2 regions of the Pseudoalteromonas sp. SANK 73390 genome follow, and region 2 is predicted to be linked to the other one. Evidence: predicted binding sites of a transcription regulator. Region 2 holds the regulator's gene; the other holds the start of a gene.
What was found. The regulator NrdR, encoded in region 2, represses ribonucleotide reductase genes. The targets are predictions, from matches to a motif close to AAACACNANATNTNGTGTTT.
Positions count from the first base shown of each region.

Region 1 (10,944 bases), on a different contig from region 2:
ACCATCTTTACTGGCTTTTACGCTGATATGACCACGAGGTGGTTCAATACCATTTGTGGCATTTGATATTTGTGATGATGTCTCTGATGGCATTAATGCTGATAGCGTTGAGTTGCGCATACCATGTTCTTGAATACGCTCGCGAAGACCGTTCCAATCTAAATGGAGGGGTTCTTCACAAATTTTATCTAAATCACGCTTGTATGTATCAATTGGCATAATGCCTTGGGAGTACGTAGTCTCATTAAACAATGGACAAGCACCACGCTCTTTAGCTAACTCATTTGATGCTTTCATTAAGTAAAACTGAATTGCTTCAAAAGTACGGTGTGTTAAACCATTCGCGCTGCCATCAGAATACTTAACGCCATTTTTGGCGAGGTAATAAGCATAGTTAATAACGCCAATACCGAGGGTTCGACGTCCCATAGTTGCATTTTGTGCAGCAGGTACAGGGTAGTCTTGAAAATCTAATAGGTTATCAAGTGCCCTTACGGCAAGTTCAGCTAATTCCTCTAGCTCGTCTAATGATTCGAGCGCACCTAAGTTGAATGCTGATAAGGTACATAGTGCAATTTCACCATCAGGGTCGCTCACATTGTTTAAAGGCTTAGTTGGTAGCGCAATTTCAAGGCACAAGTTTGACTGTCGAATTGGGGCAACCTTTGAGTCAAATGGGCTATGTGTATTACAGTGGTCAACATTTTGCAGGTAAATTCGGCCGGTACTTGCACGTTCTTGTGCAAACATAGAAAACAGCTCAATGGCTTTAATACGCTTTTTACGAATTGATTCATCTTGTTCGTATTGCACGTACAGAGTTTCAAACTTTTCTTGGTCTTCAAAAAAAGCATCATACAGCCCTGGTACATCCGATGGGCTAAATAATGTGATGTAACCATCTTTGATCAAACGTGTGTACATAGTTTTATTAAATTGCACACCATAATCTAAGTGGCGGACACGGTTTTCTTCAACGCCTCGGTTATTTTTTAGAACAAGCAAGTTTTCTACTTCTAAATGCCAAAGCGGGTAAAACAAAGTGGCAGCGCCACCGCGAACACCACCTTGCGAGCAGCTTTTAACAGCAGTCTGAAAGTGCTTATAAAAAGGAATGCAACCAGTGTGATAAGCTTCACCATTGCGAATAGGGCTACCTAATGCACGAATACGGCCAGCGTTTATTCCAATGCCAGCGCGTTGACTTACATATTTTACGATAGCAGATGAAGTTGCATTGATAGAGTCTAAACTATCACCGCACTCAATCAATACGCAGGAACTAAATTGACGAGTTGGTGTGCGTACACCCGCCATAATCGGGGTAGGTAGTGATATTTTAAAAAGTGAGATCGCATCATAAAAACGTTTGACGTAGTCTAGGCGTGTATCTTTTTGGTAATCCGAAAATAAGCTTGCAGCGACCAAAATATACAAAAATTGGGCACTCTCATAGATTTCGCCCGTCACACGGTTTTGAACTAAATATTTACCTTCGAGCTGTTTTACAGCGGCATAACTAAAATTCATATCACGGCTGTGATCAACATAGTCATTAAGTTCATCAAGTTCTTGCTTGGTATAATCAACAAGAAGGTGAGGGTCATAACGTTTGTCTTCAACCATTTTAGTTACATGGTCATATAAATGCGGCGGCTCAAATTGACCATAAGCTTTTTTACGTAAATGGAACACTGCAAGGCGCGCAGCTAAATATTGGTAATCAGGAGAGTCTTTATCTATTAAATCAGCAGCGGCTTTAATAATAGTTTCATGTATATCTTCAGTACGAATACCATCGTAAAACTGAATATGAGACTTTAATTCGACCTGTGATACAGAAACATTATTTAGACCTTCTGCGGCCCAAGTGATCACGCGATGGATCTTATCAAGATCAAGCGGCTCTTTACGGCCATTTCGTTTGCTGACAGATAGCTGTTGGTTCATAGTTGCGCCTGTATTCCTTCGGAATTGTATTTTTGTGGTAAACGCACGGTTCACACTTTGATTATCTATTCACCACTATATATGGTGATAGGCTTACCGTGGATCACAAGATAGTGTGGATTAGCATAATTTGCAATAGAACAACTTGGCTACAATTGTGGATAACTTAGGGATAATCTTCAAGTGTTAGTATTCATTAACCTTTGAGGAATCACTGCTAAAGAAGCCTAAAAAAAATCAACCAAGAAGTCTGGTTTTTTTATCAAATTCAAAAAAAATTCTAACTGATTTTTTTATACGCAATCTGGCTTCCTTTTAGTTACAAGGCACAAGATATAGTGCCTTGTCGAAATCAAAAATACTAGATATGCGAAAATAACGATTCAGGGTTAGTTAAATTTAGATCTGCTTGCCAGCTGAGTGCAGTTGCTTTGCTGGGGATGTAGCCCCACAACGCAGCAACGGATCGCATATTGGCCGCTTTTGCGGCTGCTATGTCTCTTTCTGCATCGCCTACATAAAAACATTCTCTAGGCTTAACTGCTAATTGTTGAGCAACATGCAAGAGTGGTTTTGGTGAAGGCTTTGCTTCATCTAGCGTATCTCCGCAAACGACGACTTCGATATCTTTTAATTCATCTATTAACTTTAACAAGGGTAAAGTTAAGAAGGTCGGTTTGTTGGTCATTATACCAATTTTTATTCCGTTACTACGAAGCATGTCTAATAAAGGGGCGATCCCGTTAAAACAATGGCTATGAACCGCGATGTTTTTTTCATAATAATCAAGCACACTTTGTTTTAGTATGGGTTCGTCATAATCAGTTAGCTTATCTTTAAAGCCAACTTCTAATAACGCTTTAACGCCATTTGATATTGCGGGGCTATAATCTGCTTTTGATACCTCAGGTAGGCCATATAACTGTAAAGTGTAGTTAAGCGCGGCACCCAGATCGTCACAAGTGTCTAGTAGGGTCCCATCTAAGTCAAAAATAACAGCTTGGGTCATGCTAGCTTCTCAAAATGTAAAAGATAATTAACACTGACATCATCAGTTAGTGTGAATGTTTTGCTAATCGGATTATAGCTAATACCAGCACTAGCGCGCACTTTTAGACCGACTTGTTCAGCCCAGTTAATTAGTGTTGAAGGGCGAATAAATTTGTCATGTTGGTGTGTACCTTCAGGCACAATTTTAAGGATTTTCTCTGCGCCAACAATTGCCATTAAATAAGCTTTTGTTGTTTTGTTGAGTGTAGAGAAAAAGACACTGGCACCAGGTTTTGCAAGTTGAGCTACTGCTGAGATAATAGAAGCGGGCTCTGGAACATGCTCTAACATTTCCATGCATGTTATTACATCAAATTCTTCAGGGTGCTGGGTGGCAAAGTCCTCAGCAGGTATTTTTTGATAATCAACTTTTACGCCAGACTCTAAGCTATGTAACTTAGCGACATTTAATGGCTCTTGACCCATATCAATGCCATGAGCCTTTGCGCCTAGTTTAGCCATACTCTCTGTAAGAATACCGCCGCCACAGCCAACATCTAGTACTTTTTTTGCAAATAAACCCTGACATTTATCATTTATAAAATCTAAGCGCAGTGGGTTGATATCGTGCAGCGGTTTAAATTCTCCTTCTGTATCCCACCACCGTTCTGCGATTTGTTCAAACTTTGCAATTTCTTGTGGGTCTACATTTTGATGTTCGGTCATAAAAAACTTCCTCGTTAATCTGAGCGCATTATAAAGGGGGTCAGATTAAAATCACTAAAATTTTGCGCCTGTAAACTGTTTAAAAGTGTGTTAGCATGGCGTTTGAGAATTAATAATAACTTAATCCCTTTGTCACGCGATAGTGTGACATAAAAGGGTTAGACACTGAAGGAAAGTGGAACCGAATGACTGAACTCGCCAATGAAATCCTGCCAGTCAATATTGAAGATGAACTCAAAAACTCGTACTTAGATTACGCGATGAGTGTGATCGTTGGTCGTGCATTACCTGACGTACGTGATGGCTTAAAGCCAGTACACCGTCGAGTTTTGTTTGCCATGAACGAATTAAAAAATGACTGGAATAAGCCTTATAAGAAGTCGGCGCGTGTTGTCGGTGATGTAATTGGTAAATACCACCCTCACGGCGACAGCGCAGTGTACGACACAATAGTACGTATGGCGCAACCATTTTCTTTACGCTACATGCTGGTTGATGGCCAAGGTAACTTTGGTTCTGTAGATGGTGACTCAGCAGCTGCAATGCGTTATACCGAAGTACGTATGGCTAAGATTTCTCACGAATTGTTAGCCGACTTAGAAAAAGAAACGGTCGATTTTGTACCAAACTACGATGGTACTGAACAAATTCCCGATGTATTACCGACAAGAGTACCTGCTTTATTAGTTAATGGCTCTTCAGGTATTGCTGTTGGTATGGCAACGAACATACCTCCTCATAACTTAACTGAGGTGATCAATGGTTGTTTGGCTTTAATCCAAAATCCTGATCTAACCATTGAAGACTTAATAGAGTATATTCCAGGCCCAGATTTTCCAACAGCAGCAATTATTAACGGTAAAAAGGGCATTGAGCAAGCGTATAAAACAGGCCGTGGTAAAGTTTACATCCGTGCTCGTGCTGAAATTGAAGTGGACGAAAAAACGAGTAAAGAAACTATTATCGTCCATGAAATTCCCTACCAAGTTAACAAAGCACGCTTAATAGAAAAAATTGCTGAATTAGTTAAAGAGAAAAAAGTTGAAGGGATCAGCGCGCTTCGTGACGAATCAGACAAAGACGGTATGCGTATCGTAATTGAGGTCAAACGTGGTGAAGTAGGCGAAGTGATTTTAAACAACCTATATGCACAAACTCAGTTACAAACTGTGTTTGGTATGAATATGGTTGCGTTAGACAATAATCAGCCTAAATGCTTTAACTTAAAAGAAATGCTTGAAGCGTTCATTATTCATCGCCGTGAAGTTGTAACGCGTCGTACCGTATTTGATTTACGTAAAGCACGCGATAGAGCACATACCCTTGAAGGCTTGGCGATTGCACTGGCAAATATAGACCCTATCATTGAGCTTATTCGTAAATCACCGAGCCCATCTGAGGCAAAAGCTGCACTAGTAGCTCGTTCTTGGGCGCTGGGTACAGTTAAAGGCATGCTTGAAAAAGCGGGTGAAGATAATGTTGCACGTCCAGATTGGTTAGAGCCAGAACTGGGTATTCGTGACGGTCAGTATTATTTGTCAGAACAACAAGCTCAAGCCATTTTAGATTTACGCTTACATAAATTAACGGGTCTTGAACACGAAAAGATTCTAGCTGAATACCAAGAGTTATTAGAGCTAATCGCAGAATTATTATACATACTCTCCACACCTGAACGTTTGATGGAAGTGATCCGCGATGAGCTTGTGGTCATTAAAGAGACCTATGGCGATGAGCGTCGCACTGAAATTAGTGCAGCCGCGCATGACATTAGTTTAGAAGACTTGATCAATGAAGAAGACGTTGTAGTTACTTTATCTCACGAAGGTTATGTGAAGTATCAGCCTCTTACTGATTATGAGGCGCAGCGCCGTGGGGGTAAAGGTAAAGCTGCTACGCGTATGAAAGATGAAGACTTTATCGAGCGTCTATTAGTTGCTAATACTCATGATACTATCTTGTGTTTCTCAACCGCTGGTCGCATGTACTGGTTGAAGGTCTATCAGTTACCGCTTGCATCTCGTGCAGCACGTGGTAAACCAATCGTTAATTTGTTGCCACTTGAAGCAGATGAGCGTATTACCACAATTTTACCTGTTCGAGAGTACGAAGAAGACAAGTATGTATTGATGGCAACAGCTAACGGCACTGTTAAGAAAACACCGCTTACGGCATATAGCCGTCAACGCGCAAGCGGCATCATTGCTATTAATTTAAATGAAGGCGATTGCTTGATAGGTGCAGATATCACAAATGGCAGTAACGATATCATGCTATTTACTGATCATGGTAAAGTAGTGCGTTTCAATGAAAAATTACGTGACTCTGAAACTGGTGAAGTAAAAATTGACCCTGAAACAGGTGAAGAGCAGCTAGCACTTCGTCCTATGGGTCGTACAGCAACTGGTGTACGTGGTATTAAGATGCCCGATGATGTAAAAGTTGTTTCGCTGATTGTACCTAAAAACGATGGCGCTATATTAACAGTAACTGAAAATGGTTACGGTAAACGTACTTTGCTAGAAGATTACCCAGCTAAGAGCCGAGCTACTCAGGGTGTTGTGTCTATTAAAGTTAGTGAACGTAACGGTAGTGTTGTGGGTGCTGTACAAGTTGAAGATAACAACGAAATTATGTTGATATCTAATCGCAGTACGCTTGTGCGAACACGTGTTAGTGAAGTTTCAACGGTTGGTCGTAATACCCAAGGGGTTATTTTGATTAGAACTATTGACGACGAGCAAGTAGTTGGTTTACAACGTATCGAGGAAATAGCAGTTGAAGAACTTCCCGAAGGTGAAGGTAGTGAATTACCTACATCGGAGGACTCACCAGTGAGTACTGATGACTCACCCAGTGAATAAGTGAAAAAAGCGGCTCCGGCCGCTTTTTTTATAATAAATACTAAGTTGTTTAGGAATGAGGAAAAATGACGGTATATAATTTTTGTGCAGGTCCTGCAATGTTGCCCCCTGAGGTCATGAATAAAGCACAGCAAGAATTTTTAAATTGGCAAAATTTAGGTGTATCAGTGATGGAAATTAGCCATCGATCTGCGCCATTTTTGGCCATGGTAAAAGAGTGTGAAGCAAGCTTACGCCGTTTGATGGCAATCTCAGATGAGTTTGACGTGCTATTTATGCACGGCGGTGGTCGTGGTCAGTTTGCGGCGGTTCCCCTAAATTTACATTTGGATAATGCACCCGGTGTATATATTGAAAATGGTATTTGGTCTACTGGAGCTACCCAAGAGGGAGCAAGGTTTACAACAGTAGAAGGCATCAATGTTCGTAACGATGATAACGGTCAATTTGATATTAAACCAGTCAATCAATGGCTACTGCCAGAGAACGCCTCATTTATTCATTACTGCCCGAATGAAACCATTGATGGTATAGAAATTTTTGATGTACCTAAGCATAAAACTGCTCCGATTGTGGCAGATATGTCATCAATGATTTTATCACGTGAGATAAATGTGGATGATTTTGATGTTATTTATGCTGGAGCACAAAAGAATATAGGTCCGTCGGGCTTATGTATTGTGATAATTCGCAAAACACTGTTAGCCCGCGAAGGTCTTCCTTGCCCATCAATACTAGATTATAAAATTGAAGCTAAACAAGGCAGCATGTATAACACGCCACCAACATTTTCCTGGTATTTAGCAGCTGAAGTATTCAAATACTTAGAAGCGAACGGTGGTGTGCAAGCTATGGAAGTACATAATAAAAACAAAGCAGCTATTTTGTATGACTACATTGATGGGTCAGATTTTTATTCTAATAAAGTAGCAAAACATTGTCGCTCATTAATGAATGTCCCATTTTGGTTAAAAGAAGACAGTCTCAACGCGAAGTTTTTAGCGCAAGCTGAGCAACATGGTTTAGTTGCACTCGAAGGACACCGTTTGGTTGGCGGGATGCGTGCTAGCATTTATAACGCGATGCCAATTGAAGGTATTAACGCGTTAGTATCGTTTATGGAGAAATTTGCAAAGGAGCACAGCTGATGGAGCAATTAACACTAAGGCCTATTTCTAAGGTGTCAGGCTCTGTCACCTTACCAGGATCAAAAAGCTTATCGAATCGCATCTTGCTGCTTGCTGCATTGGCACAAGGCACCACTGAAGTACATAACTTGTTAGACAGTGATGATATTCGTCACATGTTAGGTGCACTAGAGCAAATGGGCGTAAGTGTTACGCTCAATGATGATAAAACGATTGCCACTGTTGATGGCTGTGCAGGTCGACTCACCTCACCAAAAGATGCCCTGTTTTTGGGCAATGCGGGTACTGCATATAGACCACTAACAGCAGTATTGGCTGCTACAGTTGGAGAGTTTGAGTTGATAGGTGAGCCGCGTATGGAAGAGCGGCCTGTCGGGCACTTAGTAGATGCGATGCAAGCTTTAGGTGCGGATATTAAATACTTAAAGAATAAAGACTACCCACCATTGCTGATTAAAGGTAAGGCTTTACAAGGCGGTGAAGTTGAAATTGATGGTAGTATTTCAAGCCAATTTTTAACCGCATTACTGATGGCAGCCCCTTTATTTGCTGGTGATACTAAGATCAGAATTAAAGGAGATTTGGTATCAAAACCTTATATTGATATCACGATTGGTGTTATGGCGCAATTTGGCGTGGACGTCGTAAATGATAACTACCAAACTTTCAGTGTTAAAGGTGAGCAAGTTTATCAATCTCCAAAAAGAGTAATGGTTGAGGGAGACGCATCGTCTGCTTCTTATTTTATTGCTGCGGCTGCAATTGCTGGAGGTGAAGTTGTCATCAACGGTGTTGGGAAAAAAAGTGTTCAAGGTGATATTGGCTTTGCTAATGTAATGGAGCAAGTTGGGGCACAAATTGATTGGTACGATGAGAAGTTAGTTGTCCGTAAAGGAGAACTTCAAGGCGTTGATATAGATGCCAATGCAATTCCTGATGCTGCGATGACGTTGGCGACAGTAGCATTGTTTGCTAAAGGACCTACGGCGATTAGAAATATTTACAATTGGCGAGTTAAAGAAACAGATCGATTAGCTGCTATGGCCACTGAACTGAGGAAGGTTGGTGCAGAAGTGGTAGAAGGCAATGACTTCATCGAGATAACACCGCCGAAAAATATAAATCTAACTGATATCGATACCTACAATGATCATCGTATAGCAATGTGTTTTTCTATGGTTGCAGTGGCTGGTCATACAATAACGATTAACGACCCTGGCTGCACAGCCAAAACTTTCCCAACATATTTTGATGTGCTTACCTCAATTAGTACTTAGTGACACCTAATGAAGTCATGCTGTAATAGTTTAGAGTTGTTTCTAAAATAGCTCTAAACTATTCATTTTAGTACCTATCTAACAAAAAGTTACATGATAATAAGGTAAAATTCATTTAATTTGCGTATAATGCTCGCGATTTATTTCAGGTGAGCATTTCAGGAGGTTTAAATGCCGGCATCTATGCCAGTTATCACCGTCGACGGCCCAAGTGGTTCAGGCAAAGGAACAGTTTGTCGCTTGTTAGCTGAAAAACTAAATTGGGATGTTTTGGACAGCGGAGCAATCTATCGCGTGTTGTCTTTAGCTGCGTTACACCACCAAATTGCTCTTGATAATGAAGAAGCTTTGGTGCCGTTAGCAGCCAATTTAGATGTACAATTTCTCATCGACTCAAGTTCTAAAAAAAGTAAAGTAATTTTAGAAGGGGAAGATGTAAGTAACACTATTCGAGATGAAAAGGTCGGCGCTGCGGCGTCAAAAGTAGCGGCTTTACCTCGTGTTAGAGAAGCCTTGCTCCGCCGTCAGAGAGCATTTAAAAGCGAACAAGGATTAATCGCTGATGGTAGGGACATGGGAACTGTGATTTTCCCTGAAGCCGAAATCAAACTGTATTTGACGGCAAGTGCCCAAGAACGTGCTAATAGGCGCTACTTAGAGTTGAATGCTAAAGGGCTAGATGTTACACTAAGTGGTCTGCTCGAGGACATAAAAGCACGCGATGACCGAGATATGAATCGAAAAGTTGCGCCGCTTGTACCAGCAGACGATGCAATCGTGATTGATACGACAGAACTGGATGCTCAACAAGTATTTTCTAAAATAGTATCAATACTTGATGATGCAGTGGTTTCAGGAAAGCTCGAAAAATCACGTTTAGCCTAAAAATTTATTATGCGCTGGCAGGATGCTGGTGTTTTTTTAACTACCCCATGCAGCATGGTTGCTAATTGGAATATTAATATATGAGACGTATTTAGTATGTCAGAAAATTTTGCGCAGTTATTTGAAGAAAGCCTAAAGGGTTTTGAAGCAGAGCAAGGCTCTATCGTTAAAGGTACTGTTATTTCAATCGAGAACAACATTGTTCTTGTTGATGCTGGTTTAAAATCAGAAAGTGCCATCCCTGCGGAGCAATTCAAAAATGCTGCTGGTGAACTAGAAGTTGCTGTTGGCGACGAAGTAGACGTAGCACTTGATGCAATCGAAGATGGTTTCGGTGAAACTATCCTTTCTCGTGAGAAAGCGAAGCGTCACGAAGCTTGGATCCGTCTTGAAAAAGCGTGTGAAGAGCAAGAGACTGTTATGGGTGTTATCAACGGTAAAGTTAAAGGCGGTTTCACCGTTGAAGTTGACACTATTCGTGCGTTCCTACCTGGTTCACTTGTTGATGTTCGTCCTGTACGTGACACAGCACACCTTGAAGGTAAAGAGCTTGAATTTAAAGTAATCAAGCTTGATCAAAAGCGTAACAACGTTGTTGTTTCACGTCGTGCAGTTATCGAATCTGAAAACTCACAAGAGCGTGAAGAACTTCTTGCAAACCTTGTCGAGGGTCAAGAAGTTAAAGGTATCGTTAAGAACCTTACAGACTACGGTGCGTTCGTTGATTTAGGTGGTGTTGATGGTCTACTACACATTACTGATATGGCGTGGAAGCGTGTTAAGCACCCTTCAGAAATCGTGAATGTTGGCGACGAAATCGCAGTTAAAGTACTTAAGTTTGACAAAGAAAAGACTCGTGTTTCTTTAGGTCTTAAGCAACTTGGCGAAGATCCATGGGCTGCAATTGCAGGCCGTTACCCAGAAGGTGCTAAGCTTTCTGGTCGTGTAACTAACCTAACTGACTACGGTTGCTTCGTTGAAATCGAAGAAGGCGTTGAAGGTCTAGTACACGTATCTGAAATGGATTGGACTAACAAGAACATTCACCCTTCAAAAGTAGTTAGCCTTGGCGATACTGTTGAAGTAATGGTTCTTGAGATTGAC
Region 1 covers NZ_ARPN01000042.1:30,884-41,827, reverse strand. The annotation lists gene nrdA (class 1a ribonucleoside-diphosphate reductase subunit alpha) at 1-1,950, opposite strand, end outside; gene SANK73390_RS04695 (HAD family hydrolase) at 2,312-2,959, opposite strand; gene ubiG (bifunctional 2-polyprenyl-6-hydroxyphenol methylase/3-demethylubiquinol 3-O-methyltransferase UbiG) at 2,956-3,666, opposite strand; gene gyrA (DNA topoisomerase (ATP-hydrolyzing) subunit A) at 3,852-6,530, shown strand; gene serC (3-phosphoserine/phosphohydroxythreonine transaminase) at 6,596-7,678, shown strand; gene aroA (3-phosphoshikimate 1-carboxyvinyltransferase) at 7,678-8,955, shown strand; gene cmk ((d)CMP kinase) at 9,127-9,840, shown strand; gene rpsA (30S ribosomal protein S1) at 9,937-10,944, shown strand, end outside.
Region 1: a site for NrdR is predicted at 2,021-2,040, ahead of nrdA (class 1a ribonucleoside-diphosphate reductase subunit alpha). Genes of this name have one in related genera too.

Region 2 (10,944 bases):
AATACTTGGCAATGTTAAGCCCAAAGAGACCCAAGCAGGCTCTGCACCCATCGCGGCTAAGTCGCTTAAGTTCACAGCCAACGCACGGTGACCTAAAGCTCGAGGAGAGATATCTGCAAAGAAGTGAACGCCTTCAACTAGCGTATCTGTGGTCACAGCCAACTGACAGTTTTCAGGAACACGGACTAGCGCGCAATCATCACCGATTCCTAAATCAACATCGCGACGAGCAATGCCTCGTCCGGTAAAATAACGATTAATGAGTTCAAATTCCTTCATACACAAAAAAGCCGGCCAACGCCGGCTCTCCTTATATTTAGCCTTACTTGCGAATGTCTTTTACGGCTTTATCTAAAACACCATTAACAAACTTGTGGCTATCTTCAGCGCCAAATATTTTAGCCAATTCGATGCCTTCATTAATCGCCACCTTATATGGCACATCTTCTCTGAACTTAAGTTCATAGGCACTTACTCTAAGTACCGCTCTTTCAACTTCGTCTAAGTCATTAAACGGTCGAGACAAATGCGGTTTCACCAATTCATCTAGCTGCTTTTGATTAACGGCAACACCGCGCGCTAAATCTTTAAAATACTCAACATCTACTTTTGACACATCATTTTCGATCAACATTTGTTGTTCAATATCAGCGATTGGGTTACCACTTAATTGCCAAGAATAAACGGCTTGCAAGGCCAATATACGTGCTTTACGTCTTGCTGCTGGTTTCACAGAGGATCCTCTTAAATTTGCTCTAGTACGTTGACCATTTCTAAGGCACCAAGTGCAGCTTCACCGCCCTTGTTACCCATTTTGGTACCCGCACGTTCTATGGCTTGCTCAATACTTTCAGTGGTTAGCACGCCAAATGCGACAGGGATATCATAATCCATTGACACAGTTGCCAAACCTTTATTTGACTCATTTGCGACTAAATCAAAATGTGGTGTACCGCCACGGATGATCACGCCCAATGCAATGATAGCATCAAACTGCTTTTTCATTGCAATGCGCTTAGCTGCTAGAGGTAACTCAACGGCACCAGGTACATACACCACAGTGATGTCATCATCGTTTACGCCACCGGTACGCTTTAACTCATCTACAGCGCCTTCAAGTAAACTGCTACCAATAAAGTCGTTAAAACGAGAAATAACAATGGCAAACTTTTTGCCCGGTGCATATTTGTTACCTTCAATAATGTTCATTAGATGATCCTAATCTTATAAATACCAATGCTGAAGCATGTCCCGAAATGTTCGGTCAAGCAATTGCCAAATTGGGGCGCATAATAGCACAACTTTAAGTATCCCCAAACAACTTAAAACGGGCCTATATTAGGCCCGTATATTTATTTTTGCCGGTTACTATTTTGGCTCAACATAATCAACAACTTCTAGGTGAAAACCTGAAAGCGCATGATACTTCTTCGGCATGCTCATCAAGCGCATTTTTTGAATCCCTAAATCAGCTAAGATTTGAGACCCGACACCCACCGTACGAGAAGTACCTTGAAACTTACGTACCGTCACTTGTTCACCCTGATCTTGCGCTGCAAATGCTTTCACCATAGCCTCTATTTCAGCACCTTGTTCTTGCTTGCCAAGCACCACTAAAACACCGTTATGCTCACTGATATATTGCATCGCACTATGTAAACTCCAGCTTCTATCGGCACCGCGGTCTGACAACAAAATATCGTTAAACGTACTTTGTAAATGCACACGCACCAATGTAATATCATCTGACTTTACTTGCCCTTTAACGAGCGCATAATGAAGCTGGTTATCGATGGTATCTTTGTATGTAACTAAATCAAATTCGCCATACTCTGTTGGCAATTTACATTGCGCTACTTTCTCAATCGTCGTTTCATTTAAATTTCTGTATTCAATTAAATCAGCAATCGTACCAATTTTAATATCGTGCTCTTTTGCAAATACCTCTAATTGAGGGCGACGAGCCATAGTGCCATCTGGATTCAATATTTCAACGATCACAGATGACGGTTCACAACCTGCCAAACGTGCCAAATCACAGCCGGCTTCGGTGTGACCTGCTCGAGTTAATACCCCGCCAGGTTGTGCCATAATTGGGAAAATATGACCAGGTTGTACGATATCTTCAGGCTGTGCACCTTTGGCTACAGCCGCTTGTACTGTTCGCGCTCTGTCCGCTGCAGAAATTCCCGTAGTTACCCCTTTTGCCGCTTCAATTGAAAGCGTAAAGTTTGTCGAAAACTGGGCACCGTTATTGCGTACCATTAACGGTAAATCCAGCTGTTGACAGCGCTGTTGAGTCATCGTTAAACAAATTAGGCCACGACCATAAGTTGCCATAAAATTAATAGCATCAGCCGATATATGTTCGGCTGCAATAATTAAATCGCCTTCATTTTCACGGTCTTCATCATCCATCAAAATAACCATTTTTCCGGCTTTAATGTCATCAATGATTTCTTGTGCGCTGTTCAAATTCATAATTTACCTATCCAATTAAGGTTTATTTGGGGTTATTTTATAAAGCCCGCTTTGGCTAACAAACTGGCAGTGAGAGTTGAGTCACTAGCCTGAGGTTGTGCTCCTAGCACCAAACGCTCTAAGTAACGGGCAATTTGATCTACTTCTAAATTAACCTGACTGCCAATTTTAAAATCAGCAATGGTCGTTTCTTGTGCTGTATGGGGCACTATGGTCAATTTAAACTGCTGATCTTTTATTTCATTGACGGTCAAACTAATACCATCTATCGCAACTGAGCCCTTATGTGGAATATATTTCATAAGCTCCGCGGAGGTTTCAAGCCAATATTCCGTCGCACGCGCATTCATCTCAATAGCAACCACAGTTGCAATACCATCTATGTGGCCTGAGACTAAGTGGCCGCCCAAACGAGATATTGGTTGTAGCGCTTTTTCTAAATTAACTTTTTGCCCTTTTTTATAATGAGAGAACTGGGTCAAGTTAATGGTCTCATTCGATAAGTCAGCCCTAAAACCATCTTTAAACTTTTCTACTACAGTTAAACACACACCGTTAGTGGCAATACTATCGCCTAGATTTACATCACTCATATCTAAATTAAGGCTCTGTACGCGAACGATTAAATCGCCTTTTGAGGCCGTTAACTCATCAAGTGTACCTGTTGCTTCAATAATACCTGTAAACATATTGCCTCTTCTTAGCAGGTTTTTGCCATAATACGAATATCATCACCTATTTGTCTCACATCAAGGAACTCCAATTGAGTCACGTCATCCATTGCAGTAATTTCAGGTAGATTTAATAAGCTTCTGCCTTGGCTGCCAATAAGCTTTGGAGCCAAATATATCACGTATTCATCTATTAATTTTTGCTCAGCAAATACACCAGCCAAAGTAGCGCCGGACTCAAGCCATACATCGTTTATGCCTCGACTAGCTAAGCATTCTAAAACTGCATGGCAAGAGACTTTTTGGTGTTGTTCTTTTAGTACTATTTGTTCAACGAAGTGCGGCCATTGCACACTATTATCAAGGTGTGTTCGTAAAATTAATATCGGTGATTGTATTTGAAATAATGCCAAATCAGGTGTTAAACGGTTTTGTGAGTCGATGACCACACGAACAGGTTGCCGCAACGATAGCTCTTGCGGTAACTCAATCATGCTCTCATCAATACGCACATTGAGCTTTGCGTTATCCATTATCACTGTGTCTGCACCACTTAATATGGCACAGCTTTGAGCTCGAAAGTATTGTACATCTTGGCGTGCTGTTGCACCTGTGATCCATTTGCTTTGACCATTTTTTAATGCCGTTTTACCATCTAAACTTGCCGCTAGTTTGCAAGTAACATACGGTAAGCCATGCTCCATTCGCTTAATAAAACCTTTGTTAAGCGCCCTGGCTTGCGTTTGCATCAAGCCATAAGATACCTCAACACCAGCTTGTTCTAACATGGATAAACCCCGCCCTGCAACCTTTGGATTGGGGTCAACCATCGCTGCAATAACACGTTTAACTCCCGCTTTAGCCAACCCTTCTGCGCATGGCGGTGTGCGCCCAAAGTGGCTACAAGGTTCTAGCGTAACGTAAGCCGTGGCATCTTGTGCTTTTCGTCCAGCTTCTTTTAATGCATTTACTTCAGCATGCCCTTCACCCGCCCGTTGATGATAGCCTTGCCCTACGATTTGCCCATCTTTAACAACAACACAGCCCACATTAGGGTTGGGTGTAGTAGTAAAACGCCCTTTTTTGGCAAGCTCAATTGCCAGCGACATGTAATGAAAATCATCATCTGAAAACATCTTCAGTCACCTAACCTAGCAATTTCTTCGCCAAACTCTCTAATATCTTCAAACGAGCGGTATACCGATGCAAATCGAACATAAGCTACTTTATCAAGCTTTTTAAGCGCCTCCATGATGCACTCACCAATTAAGTGACTTGGCACTTCTCGCTCGCCTGTGGCACGAATTTTAGATTTAATTTCATGGATCACTTCATCAATTTGCTCTGTACTAACAGGTCGCTTCTCTAGCGCTCTTGCTAAACCATTTATAAGCTTATCTTCGTTAAACGGCTCACGAGATCCATCTTGTTTTATCACTCTTGGCATGACCAACTCAGCCCCCTCAAAAGTGGTAAAACGTTCATGGCATTCAATACACTCTCGGCGTCTTCGCACTTGGTGGCCTGAACTCACTAAACGGGAGTCTATAACTTTGGTATCTTTGGCAGTACAAAAAGGGCAATGCATATTGATTCACTTTAAAAAGCTAACAAAAAAAGGCCGCTAAATAGCGGCCTTTATAATAACAAAAAATGCTGTTTTGTGCGTAAAATTATGCGTAAACAGGTAATTTAGCGCAGATTGCTTTCACTTTCTCTTTAACTTCTGCCTGTACTGATTCATCATTAATGTTATCAAGCACATCACACATCCAGCCTGCTAACTCTTTTGATTCAGCTTCTTTAAAGCCACGACGTGTAATTGCAGGAGAACCGATTCGCAAACCAGAGGTCACAAATGGTGAGCGAGGGTCGTTTGGTACAGAGTTTTTGTTCACTGTAATATTGGCACGACCCAATGCTGCATCAGCATCTTTACCGGTAATATCTTTATCAATTAGGTCAAGTAAGAACAGGTGATTGTCTGTTTTGCCAGAGACCACTTTGTAGCCACGCTCTTGTAAAACACTCACCATCGCTTGAGCATTTTTCACAACCTGCTTTTGATACACTGTGAACTCAGGCTGCAGTGCTTCTTTGAATGCAACCGCTTTAGCAGCGATAACATGACACAAAGGACCACCTTGGCCACCTGGGAATACAGCACTATTTAGCTTTTTATAAATCGCTTCATCATCACAAGCTGAAATGATTAAACCACCACGAGGGCCCGCTAATGTTTTGTGTGTTGTTGTTGTTACAACGTGTGCATGTGGCACTGGACTTGGATATACGCCAGCTGCAACAAGTCCTGCTACGTGTGCCATATCAACCAGTAGATAAGCATCTACTTTGTCAGCAATTTCACGGAATTTAGCCCAATCAACAATACCAGAATATGCTGAGAAACCACCAATAATCATTTTCGGCTTGTGCTCAAGTGCTAATGCTTCGACTTGTGCATAATCAATTTCACCGGTTTCTTCATTTAGACCGTATTGAATCGCATTATATGTTTTACCTGAAAAGTTCACATGTGAACCATGAGTCAAATGACCACCGTGCGCTAAGCTCATACCCAATACAGTATCATGTGGTTGAAGCAACGCTTGAAAAACCGCCGCATTTGCTTGAGAACCAGCGTGAGGCTGAACGTTCGCGTAATTTGAGCCAAACAGTTCATTTGCGCGATCGATTGCAAGTTGCTCAACCACATCTACGTGTTCACAACCACCGTAGTAACGTTTACCTGGATAGCCTTCAGCGTATTTATTTGTTAACTGAGACCCCTGAGCTTCTAAAACGCGAGGGCTACAGTAGTTTTCAGAAGCAATAAGCTCAATATGCTCTTCTTGGCGGGTGGTTTCAAGCGCAATCGCTTTTGCTAATTCAGGGTCAAAGTCTGCAATATTCATGTTACGTTCTAACATGGGGTCTCCTAGGTGCACGTAAGGTATAAAAAGCCATATTGTACGCTCTAATGCGTATCATGCCTATGATCTTGGCATGAGCATATTTAAACAGGGATTGAATTTATTTCACAGCGTTAAAGTAATGATATTTTTTTATTTTAACATTAATATTATTAATGGTTTTTACAAATAAAATTAAGTATATTAATGCCTTTGCTAAGCTACCTATTGATTTAAGTAGCCCAGCATTACAATTTTCTATAATAACTTGTCAAATATAGCCGCTTTTAATTGCTCATAATCGGCAGTCATCGGCTGTGCTAAACACGTTTTTTCTAGCGCATCTTGCAGCACTTTAGGCAGCTTTATGTGTTGCCCTAGTACTTGTTCTACTGACTCTTTAAACTTTGCAGGATGTGCAGTTGCTAAAAATATCCCGGTACTATTTGATGCTTTATCTTGTGTTAAGCCTTCATGGGCGATAGCGGTATGAGGCTCTGCAACATAACCACGAGCAGCCACTTCTTTCATCACGTCTTGCGTACGTTGCTCACTAACACAACGTGAATAAAAATCATGTTGTTCAAACTGTCCACTATCTAACATACTTTGAACACGAGGCCAATTATTAGGTTTACTCACATCCATTGCATTTGAGAGTGACTCAATAGTTGCATTTGGCGACCATTGTCCTGAGGCAATAAAACGCGGCACCGTATCGTTTTGATTGGTCACGGCTGATAACTTACTCACAGGTAAACCAATAATTGATGCAATCATTGCTGCACATACATTACCAAAATTACCACTTGGTACTGAAATATGTACATCGCCGCGCTCACCTTTGGGCAGTTGAGCCAATGCCTCAAAGTAATAACAAACCTGAGCAACCAAACGGCTAATATTAATCGAGTTAGCTGAGTTTAAACCGAGTTTTTGCTTTACTTCATCATCTAAAAACGCTTGTTTAACCAAACTTTGACAATCATCGAAGCTGCCTTCAACAGCATAACAGTGGATATTGCCACCTAAGGTAGTAAATAACTTTTGCTGCGCCAGCGATATTTTGCCTTCAGGATATAAAATCACCACATCTACATGGGGCTTATTGTAAAAGGCATGCGCCACAGCAGCCCCAGTATCACCACTTGTTGCTGTTAAAATAGTAACGCGCTCACCGTGATTAAACAAACCGATACACTCAGCCATAAAGCGACCACCAAAGTCTTTAAAAGCCAGCGTAGGACCATGAAATAGCTCTAAACAATAATTTTTTTCATCTACTTTTGCTAATTTAACTGGAAAATCAAAAGCGCGGGCAACCATCTCAGTAAGGGTGTCTTTAGGTAATTCATCACCAATTAGATGTGCCAGTATTTGCGCACTACGTTCAGCAAATGGTAAATCTAGCAAAGCGTCAACATTGTCCAAACGCGTTAAATCAGTTGGGAAAAACACCCCCTGATTACGCCCAAGACCCGTTTTAACTGCCTCTGTAAACGATACTTTTTGCTGTTCATCTTTTAAGTTAACCAATTGCATTACGAATGTTCTCCTTGAGAAATGTCACGAGTACCTAAGTTATCGAGTTTACAGATATGACTAAACCCATGTTCATTAATATAGTTATTTTCAAGCCATTGCTGGCATTGTTTAGCATCTTCAAGTGATTGACAAAGAGCAAATAGCGTAGGGCCAGCACCAGAGATACTAACCAGCTTCGCCCCTTGTGATGGTAATGCAGCCTTAGCGTCGCTAAACCCAGGAATGAGTGATTGACGGTAAGGCTCTGCCATATCATCTTGCATCAGCTCAAGCGCTTGTTCAAAACGCTCACTTTGCAGCAACACACAAAAACTTGATAAACGCTGAGCAAATTCCACCGCACTGTGAGTGGTTAAGCTTTGTGGTAATACGCCCCTAGCTTTCGCAGTATTGAGCGCAAATCCTGGATAAGCAGTAACATAATACCAATGTTTATCTACTGGCAAGGACAACGCTTTATCTGGTACTAATTCAGCAGTCAGTTGTAAGCCACCTAAATAACAAGGTGTAATATTGTCATAATGACGCGCACCACTGACTTTACCTTCAAAATCAGCCATCAATTCTATCATCGCCGATTGTGATAATTGTGTACCTGCAAATTTGTTTAACGCTGCAAATGTTGCAACCACAGAGCAAGCACTTGAGCCAAGCCCTGAACCAATTGGTAAGCGTTTATCTAACGTTAGCAGTACAGGAGGCATACTCGGTGCGACGTGCTCTCTAAAATGCATTAAACATTGAAAAGATAAATTTTCGCTGGCATCACTGGGTAGTTTCGATGCATAAGGACCGACGCACTTGAAGGCATCTTGCTTTGCTTGCTCAATATGAACAACGTCTCCAAGTAAAGTGCCATCAATTGGTGCAAGCGCTGCCCCCAAAGAATCAAAACCAATGCAAAAGTTACCAATCGATGCAGGTGCATAAATTGAAATCATCAATAATTCCTACCCTAAAGTGTTTTTAAAATATCAGCGAATACACCCGCGGAGGTAACCTCAGCACCTGCGCCATAGCCACGAATAACAAACGGGCGAGGTTGATAGTACTGGCTTAAAATAGCCAGTGCATTTTCACCATCACGAATATCGTAAAGCGCATGTGCTTTATCTACTGCTTCAATACCGACACGACAATGTCCGTTTTCGATACTACCCACATATCGTAAAACTTTATTTTCGTTTGCCGCACTTTGTATTTTGTCTGTGAAACTGGCATCAAGCTCGTGTAAACGTGCCATAAATTCATCCACTGAGCTACCTTGAGCAAAATCAACCGGCACCACTGGCTCTACTTCAATATCACTTAGCTCTAGTTTTAACCCAGATTCACGAGCTATGATAAGTAGCTTTCTCGCAACATCGGTGCCAGAGAGGTCATCCCTTGGGTCGGGTTCAGTAAAGCCATTGCTTTTGGCTTTTAGTGTTGCTTGAGATAAACTCAAACCATCTTCAAGTGCACCAAACATGTAAGAAAGAGATCCAGATAAAATACCGTTAAACGATAACAATTCATCACCTGCACCAAATAACAATTGCAAATTATCTAAGACAGGCAACCCAGCCCCTACATTCGTCTCATACAAGAACTTTCTTTGTTTACTTTGTGCCGCTTGCATTAACGCCTGATAATACTCATAGCTACCTGTATTGGCTTTTTTATTTGCTGCTACTACGTGAAATCCAGCATTAAGAAAGTCAACATACTGATCCGCAAGGTGTTGTGATGATGTGCAATCAACCAATACTGGGTTAATTAAGTGATTGGCCTTAACAAATGCTTCAACATGCTCAAGAGCAAACTCTTGCTGCTGGCTAGCAAGCTGAGACTGCCAAGTATCAAACGGTACACCTTCAGCATTTAAATACAGCTGTTTAGAGTTAGCCACACCATATAAGTTTAACTTTATATTACGTGCTTCTAACCAAGCTTGTTGTTTTTCTAATTGCTTAATCAGCTCTTGACCTACAAGCCCACAGCCTAATAAAAATACGTCAATAGACGGAATGTGTGTAAAGAAGTTTTCATGACAGACTTTAACAGCATCATTACATCGCGCTCCATCTATAACTGCTGAAATCGCACTTTCTGTTGAGTCTTGTGCTATCGCAACAATATTTAACTGCGCTTGCGCTAAAGATGCAAAAAACTTTGCAGCAAGCCCCTTATGGGCTTTCATATTATCGCCAACTAAAGTCACAATAGCTAAATCACGCTGCACTTGAACAGGCTCAATCAAGCCTGCTTGCGCTTCAAGCTCAAAGGCTAACTCTAACGCATTAAGTGCAAGATCTAAATCAGCCTCATGGACACAAAAGCTGATACTAAACTCACATGAACTCTGTGTAATTAAAACAATAGAAACACTATCACTTGCAAGCGCATTAAATACCCGTGATGCCATACCTACTTTACCCTTCATACCAGGGCCTGATACGGTGAGCATAGCCAAGTTTTCAAGGCTTGATAGCGCTTTCACCGCTTCATCACCGCGCCGTTCATTACTGATCACTGAGCCTGCAACGTCTGGGTTATGAGTATTTTTTATTTCGCATGGCACAGAGAACTTTGCACAAGGTAAAATGGTCTTAGGATGTAGCACCTTAGCGCCAAAGTATGATAACTCCATAGCTTCTTTATATGACAACCAATCAACCTTACTGGCTTTTTTAATAAACCGCGGATCTGCATTATATACACCATCAACATCAGTCCAAATTTGACACACCTGAGCACGTAAACAGGCTGCCGCAACGGCGGCTGAATAATCAGAGCCATTACGGCCTAAAGTGGTTAACTCACCACGTGCATTACTGGCAGTAAAGCCTGGCATAATGTAATACTTACTCGGGTTAATATTCATGGCTGTGGCAAATTTAGACTGACTCAATTGCAAGTCCACTTCAGCATCTAAATAACCACCATGACTGGCGATACAATCTGTCGCTTCAAGGTACACGGCTTGTGAGGTACCTAACATCGCTTGCATCAATGCCACACTAATTCGCTCGCCAAAACTAATGACATAGGCACGAACCGAGTCAGGGCAGTTGTTTAGCAACTTAACTCCTGCCAACTTATTTTGTAAATCGTCAAACTTGGGCCAGTGCGTCACACTGCCGTAAAGTTTTTCCACTTGCTCTAGCAGCGCAGTAGCACGCTCTGACAACGCCTGCCACTGAGCGGTATAATCTGCTCCCTGTTCAGCTAATTCCACAAGCTCCACGAGCTGATCAGTTATGCCACCGGGCGCTGACAACACAATCAACGCTTCTTCACCCGCCTGATTTAAGATTAAATTTTGTACTTGTTTAAGACATTCAAAGTTAGCC
Region 2 covers NZ_ARPN01000171.1:27,564-38,507, forward strand. The annotation lists gene thiL (thiamine-phosphate kinase) at 1-279, opposite strand, end outside; gene nusB (transcription antitermination factor NusB) at 323-733, opposite strand; gene ribH (6,7-dimethyl-8-ribityllumazine synthase) at 745-1,209, opposite strand; gene ribBA (bifunctional 3,4-dihydroxy-2-butanone-4-phosphate synthase/GTP cyclohydrolase II) at 1,369-2,481, opposite strand; gene SANK73390_RS19350 (riboflavin synthase) at 2,514-3,170, opposite strand; gene ribD (bifunctional diaminohydroxyphosphoribosylaminopyrimidine deaminase/5-amino-6-(5-phosphoribosylamino)uracil reductase RibD) at 3,182-4,288, opposite strand; gene nrdR (transcriptional regulator NrdR) at 4,291-4,740, opposite strand; gene glyA (serine hydroxymethyltransferase) at 4,826-6,082, opposite strand; gene thrC (threonine synthase) at 6,323-7,606, opposite strand; gene thrB (homoserine kinase) at 7,606-8,550, opposite strand; gene thrA (bifunctional aspartate kinase/homoserine dehydrogenase I) at 8,565-10,944, opposite strand, start outside.